DNA from 2 places in the Delftia sp. DT-2 genome. Region 1 is predicted to be linked to the other one. Evidence: riboswitches for the same ligand, from Rfam matches in the RefSeq annotation. Region 1 holds a riboswitch; the other holds the start of a gene.

Region 1 (3,393 bases):
GAAGGTGTTCGCCTCGTCGGCGTAGCGGCCGCTGTACAGCTGCGCTTCGCCGCCCAGCGTCCAGCCGGCTGCCTGGGTGTCGGCATTGAGCTTGAGCATGCGCTTGGAGCGGTAGGGCAAAAGCTTGCCGGTCTCCAGGTTCTCGGGGTTCATGAGGTCCAGCGAGGCGCCCAGGTTGGTGCTGCCCAGGCGCGTGCCGCCCGACAGCGTCAGGCCGGTGATCTCCACGCTTTGCCAGTTGCGGTAGCAGTTGCAGGGAAGGGCGCTGTTCCAGTCGTAGGTGATGAGGTTCTTGAACTTGTTGCGGTAGACCACGGCCGAGAGGCGGTTGGCACCGGCCGCATAGTGCAGGCCGGTTTCCACGTTGGTGCTGCTTTCGGGCTTGAGGTCGGCCGCCGCCTGGCCCGTGAAGCGTTCGTACAGCGTGGGGGTTCTGAAGGCCGTGCCGGCCGATGCCACCCAGCGCCAGCGCTGGTCGATCTGCAGGCCGTAGCCCAGGCCGCCCGTGGTCTTGTTCTGCTGGTCGCGCACCTGGTCGTGGCGCAGGTTGGCGTCGAACTGGTGGCGGCCCTCGGTCAGGCGCCAGCCGGCCGACAGGGAGTTCTGCACGCGCCGGCTGTCGGTGTTCTGCGTCCAGGCGTATTGCGTGTCCAGCTTGTCCTCGCGGCGCTCCAGGTCGATGTTGAAACGGTGCTGGCCCAGCGTGAACAGGTTCTGCAGCAGGTAGTTGGTGGAGCGGCCCTTGGCGCTTTCGGGCGACTGGGTGTGGCGGTCGCTTTGGCTGTCGGTATGGGAGATCTGGACCACGCTTTTGTACATGGCGTTCCAGCCGGCCTGCCAGCGCAGGCTGCCGGTGGTGTTCTTGACCACGTCGTAGTCGTCGAACGGCGGCGGGCTCTGGTCGTAGTGGGTGCGCAGGCGGCTGTGCAGCAGGCTGGCGTCGATCTGGTGGATGCCCGTTTTGTAGCCCGCGTTCAGGCCCAGCGAGGTGTTGCTGTAGCCATCCTTGTCCGGGTTGGGCGAGAAGGTGTTGCCGGGGTAGACGTCGAAGCCGTCGCTGCGCTCGTCCGCCAGGTTCAGGCCATAGGTGAAGCCGTTGGCTCCGCCCTGGAATCCTGTGGCCAGCTTGCTGGTGCCCTGGTTGCCTATGCCGGCCTCGGCATAGGCGCGGGTCTGGCCGTCAGCCCGCTTGGTGAAGATCTGGATCACGCCGCCCATGGCGTCTGAGCCATAGATGGCTGCGGCCGGGCCGCGCAGCACTTCGATGCGCTCGATCTGCGCCAGCGGCAGGGTGGACCAGACCGCTCCGCCCTGCAGCTCCTGCGAGCTGTAGCGCACGCCGTCGACGAACACGGCCGTGTGCTGGTTGCTGGTGCCGCGCAGGTAGACCGAGGTGACCTGGCCCGGCCCGCCATTGCGGTTGATCTGCACGCCCGGCACCTGCACCAGCAGGTCGGCCACGCCGGTGGCGCCACTGCGGGCAATGGTCTCGGCATCGATCACGGTCATGTCGGCCGTGACCGTGCGCAGCGGCTGCTCGCTGCGCGAGGCGGTGACGACCACGGTGTCCAGCTGCGAGGACTGGGTTTGCGCCTGGGCCTGGCAGGCCAGCAGCGAGGCCAGGGCCAGGGCGGACATCCGAGGTGCGGAGAAAGCCGGAGGCGAGCGAAGGGCGGCGCCGTAGGCGCGCGCGAAGGCGAGGGTGTGCATGGATGCGGACCAGTTGCGCGCCAGCGACCCCGCCGGCACGGAAACCACAAAGACCGGCTGCGCTGCATGCGCGGCCGGCCGCCTGTTGGCCGGTATCCAGACTGGTGACGCACTCGCCAAGGCCTTCCCGGGCTGTACGCCCAGTGGCACGGGTTTGGCGGGGGCCGGTGCCATGCACGCGGCGTTTCACTCACTGTTGCGGGGGCAGTACATGCGGGCGGCTTGATCTGGCCGCCCCATGTTTCCCGTTTAACCGCAGCCCCTGGGGCTGCTGGCACCAACGGCGGCGATTGTACGGCGGGGCGTCCGGCAGGCATGTAAAGCTTGCTTGACATGTCTTTGACGGGCATCGCACAATGTCAAGCATCCTTTACACATGCCGAGATCCATCCATGAATCGAACCCTTGCCACCAACCGCCGCTATCAGAAGGAACTGGGATTTGCGCTGCTGCTGTACTCGGCGCTGCTTGTCGGGGCGCTTGTGCTGAGTGCCGACATGGAGGCGGGTGCCCTGCGCACGGCGCTGCTGCTCAGCCCCATGCTGGCGTTTGCGCTGGCTGTACGGGCCATCGTGCGGCTGGTGCGCGATACCGACGAGTTCCTGCGCAAGTCCATGCTGGAGCAACTGGCGATTGCTGCGGCGGGTACGGCGGGCATCACCTTCACCTATGGATTCCTGGAAGTGGCAGGTTTTCCCAAGCTCAGCATGTTCATGGTGTGGCCCTTGATGGGTGCGCTCTGGGTGGCTGCCTCGGTGGCTCACTGGCTGCGCAGCCGATGAGCTGTTCCGCCAAAGTGCCCCTCCCATGAAAAATGACCCCCGCGCTCCCCTTGCTGTGCAAGGTCCGCTGGCCCCCGAGGGGGTGCCTTTTCATCTTGGGGCGGCCCGGCGATGAAAAACACCATCCGTGAACTGCGCGCCCAGCGCGGCTGGAGCCAGGCTGCGCTGGCGGACCTGCTGGGCGTGTCGCGCCAGACCGTGAACGCGATCGAGACGGGCCGCTACGACCCCAGCCTGCCGCTGGCATTCGCCATTGCCCGGGTGTTCGAGACCCGGATCGAGGCGATCTTCCAGGAGGGTTGAGCGCAGCGCTCAGGCCACGATCATGACCAGCAGCACCAGGCCCAGCAGGGCCAGGTAGGCCTTGGCATGCAGGGCATCGGGAATGCGGCCGATCAGCGGGGCGGCCAGCCTGATGCCCGTCCATGAACCGGTCGTCAGCAGGGCAAAGGCCTGCAGGTCCACGTAGCCCACATGCCAGGCCCCCAGACCCGCGCCGTGCGATGCCAGCATGTAGGCCGCGGTGCCCGCCACGGCCATGGGCAGGGAAAGCGGGCTGGCCATGGCCGTGGCGGCCGCCATGCTGGCGCCGCGCCGGCGCATCAGCGGCACGGTCATCACGCTGCCGCCCACGCCCAGGAAGGCCGCGATCGCACCAATGGCCAGGCCCGCCGTGGCCGCCGCCTGCCGGCCCATTGGTTGCATGCCGGCGGCGGTGCCGTGCACGAAGCCCGGGCGCAGCAGCGCGTCGGCGATGGTCAGGGCCAGGTAGGCGATGAAGGCCCAGCGCACCCATTCCCCGCTGATCCAGGTGGCGGCCGCCGCGCCCGCCACGGCACCGGCCGCGATGAAGCCAGCCAGTGGCCGCACCTGATCCCAGGGCAGGGCGCCCGCGCGGTGC
Region 2 (3,393 bases), on a different contig from region 1:
CGATCCCACATAGACCCTGTCGGCCAGGTTGCGGCCGATCAGGCTCAGGGTGGTGCGCGGGTCCACCTGCCAGCTCAGCGCGGCGTCGGCCACGGTGTAGGCGGGCAGGTTCACGGTATTGGCGTTGTTGCCAAAGCGGTCACCCACGTAGCGCAGGCCCAGCGAGGCTTGCCAGGCGCCCACACGGTAGTGGCCCCAGAGGTTGGCCGTGGTCTTGGCCACGTTCTGCGGGCGGTTGCCGGCGCGGTTGCCGCCGGCCTCGATGAGCGTGTCGAACTGGGCATCCACATAGGACAGGTTGCCCTCCAGGCGCAGGGTGGGCGTGGCCTGGAAGTTGGCAGTGACCTCGGCGCCGCGCGAGGACTGGCTGCCGCCCTGGATGGAGATGGCCGGGCGGTCGGGGTCGCGCGTGATGATGTTGTCCTTCTTGATGTCGAACACGGCCAGCGTCCATTCGCCGCGCCCGCCTGCCACCTGCTGCTTGATGCCGATCTCGGCCTGGCGGCCCTTGCTCAGCTTGTAAGCCGTGTTGGCCAGGTTCAGCGAGACCAGGCTGTTGACGGGATCATGGCCCGAGCTGATCTGCCCATAGACATGGGTGTCGCGGGCCAGCTCATAGGTCAGGCCCAGGCGCCAGGAGGTGGCGGCCAGCGTCTTGTTGAAATCCGTGCCGCCCACCAGCGAGTGGCTGGCAAAGTCGTAGACATCGCGGCGCAGGCCGGCCATGGCCAGCCAGCGGTTGCTGATGCGCCAGGCATCCTCCAGGTACAGCGCATGCTGGGTCACGCCGGTTTCGGTCTTGGCCTTGGTGACATCGGGGCTGGCCCAGCTGCCATGCACGGGGTCCCAGGCCGAGACCGTGGACGAGCCGCCATAGGGCGAGTTGTTGGACAGCCGCAGGTTGATGCGTGCGGCCTCCCATCCCATGGCGATCTTGTGCGATCCCCGGTCCACGTTCAGGCCCAGGCGATTGCCGGTCTGCTCCAGGTCGTGCAGGATTTCGAGGTAGTCGGAGCGGCCCACGGTCCAAGTGGCGGGGTTGAGCGCGTAGGCCTCGATGTTGCGCCAGTGGCGGTCCGACTGCACGTGGTACAGCTCGTTGCGCACCGTCAACCAGTCATTGGCCTTCCATTGCACCTTGGCGCGCAGGCGCTCGTCGGCATAGCGCAGCACGCTGTCTTCGGCGTTGTAGTTGCGGTCGCGCAGGGACTCCACCACCTTGCCGTCCAGGCCCGGCGTGCCCCAGTAGCGGCTGGGCTTTTGCACGCTGCGGTCGGCAATCAGGTCGATCTGCAGGTCGCTCGTGGGCTCCAAGCGCAGCGTGCTCATGAACTTGCCGTTGCGCGACTGGTCCAGGTCGCGCTCGCCCGCGCTGCGCGCGGTGTAGCTGTCGATGCGGTAGCTGGCATAGGCGCCCAGGGCGCCGGTCACGCCCAGGCCCACGCGCAGCGTGTCGTCCGTGCCAGCGCCCAGCAGCACCTCGGCCGAGCTGGTGCGGCTGGGCTGCTTGCGGATGGCGTTGACGGTGGCGCCCATGGTGCCGCTGCCATACATCAGCGAGGCCGGGCCGCGCAGCACGTCGATGCGCTCGTAGCCCCAGCTGTCCCCGGGATAGGCCGTGGTGCCGGCGGCCACGCCCAGCACCATGCCGTCTTCGGCCACGCCCACGGAGTTCACGCCCGCAAAGCCGCGGCTGCTGAAGGACAGGCCGCCATTGCCCGGCGTGCTGCTGGACGTCAGGCCCACGGTGCGCGTGACGGCGTCCACCAGGGCGTAGTCGCCGCGCTCCTGCATCTGCTCGGCAGAAACACCATCCACGCTGGCAGGCACTTCCTGGTTGGAGACGCCGGTATGGCTGGCCGAGCGCGCAGGCTGGGCCAGTTGCTGGCCGATGCGTTCGGCCTGGCCGGTGACCTGCACTTCGGGCAGGACAGTCTGTGCCTGCACAGGAGCGGACAGGAAGGCGCAGGCCAGGGCCAGCGGGCTCAGCCGAAGGCAAAGGGAATCGGCAGCACGGGTGCTGGGAACGCAGGAAAGGGAGGAATGCATTTCGAACATCGGTCTTCGACCGCCTGATGCGAAAGCAAGGCACTGCCGCCTCTCCAGCCAGCGTGCAAGGATAGGGTGCAGGACATTGCCATCCGCACCCCGCAGACAGTCAAGAAAGCGCCCGCTCAGCGGGCGCGAAACGCAGCAGGCCGGTCTCCGGGCTCACAAGCGGCGCAAGGACATGCCTTGCGCCCAGCGCCCCGTCTTCCCAATCCACCCGCGAAAAGCTGCATGTTGCAGACCACGCCATGGACCAGTGACAGCCTGTCATCGCCCCTCCGCAGGGTTGCGGAGACTGGCGGGACAGGCGTGGAGCGCCTTGACTTGTTTACCGTTGCGGGGGCAGCCAAGGCCTGTGCCGGCAGCGCAAAAAGCATTTGCTGGCAGTCACCTTGTTCCCGTTTCATCCCCATGGCTGGCATGTGGACACCTGATGCACGGATGCCTTTGCAGGCGCGGCATTATAGCCAGCGGCCCGCGTCGGTAGCCTGCGGCGCGTCGTGCAGCAGCAGCTCCACACCCAGCCACTCGCCACGGTGAACGCGGCTGATGGCATGCCGCAGATGCACGCGGTAAAAGCCTGCCGCACCGCGCACCGGGCGCGGCCCCGTGGCGATGATGGCCGCATCCCCCAGGCCCAGCGGCAGCACCATGGGGCGCGATTGCATGCGCGGGCGCTGCTCGGTCATCACGAATTCGCCGCCCTCGAAATCCTGGCCCGGCCGGGACAGCAGCAGCACCAGCTGCAGCGGGAACACCGCCGCACCTTCGCTGTATGAGCGCAGCGGCGCATGGCCCGCCTGCGCCACATGCAGCAGGTGCGACTGCGGATGCATTTGGCCGCGCTGGTGGCCCAGCTGCCCGAAGGCCTCGAACGAGGCGGGCAGGGCAGGCTGCATGTCCATTTGGGCACGCCAGCGATTGGCAATGGCAAGCAGATGCCGGTACAGCACCGGGCGCCATGTGTCGAGGGAGGGCGGCAGGCCATTGCGCATGGCCGCCTCGCTAGCCAGGGCGCGGCTTTCATCCGCATTCAGCAGCCGTGGCAGCAGGCAATGGCCCTCTGCATCGAGCTGGGTGGCAATGCGGCCCCAGTCCAGGCCGGCGAAGCGATCACTGCTGTTCAGCCCATCCATGTCGACCCCGCCATTCAACCCGCCTTGCGAAACGTGAGATTGATGCGCCGCCCGCCCAGCAGCGGGTGGGGCTGGTCCTTGAGCGGCAACACGCCGTGGTGGCGCAGCCGATCCACGCCGCCCCAGACCACCACGTCGCCATGCTGCAACAACACCCTGGCCGTCTTGTCCGCGCGCGCAAGCCCTCCAAACAGAAATGTGGCCGGCA

The links. A riboswitch is a leader RNA that binds a small molecule or an ion and turns the genes downstream of it on or off. The one in region 1 is predicted to bind cobalamin.
Region 2: another riboswitch for cobalamin. It lies ahead of PO605_RS28960 (TonB-dependent receptor); the one in region 1 lies ahead of PO605_RS25915 (TonB-dependent receptor domain-containing protein).

Annotation. Positions count from the first base shown of each region.
Region 1 covers NZ_JAQOTI010000017.1:97,000-100,392, forward strand. Annotated here, with positions in the region: gene PO605_RS25915 (TonB-dependent receptor domain-containing protein) at 1-1,710, opposite strand, end outside; cobalamin riboswitch at 1,781-2,006, opposite strand; gene PO605_RS25920 (hypothetical protein) at 2,103-2,492, shown strand; gene PO605_RS25925 (helix-turn-helix transcriptional regulator) at 2,604-2,795, shown strand; gene PO605_RS25930 (sulfite exporter TauE/SafE family protein) at 2,805-3,393, opposite strand, start outside.
Region 2 covers NZ_JAQOTI010000024.1:51,554-54,946, forward strand. Annotated here, with positions in the region: gene PO605_RS28960 (TonB-dependent receptor) at 1-2,058, opposite strand, end outside; cobalamin riboswitch at 2,180-2,498, opposite strand; gene PO605_RS28965 (2OG-Fe(II) oxygenase) at 2,511-3,185, opposite strand; gene alkB (DNA oxidative demethylase AlkB) at 3,200-3,393, opposite strand, start outside.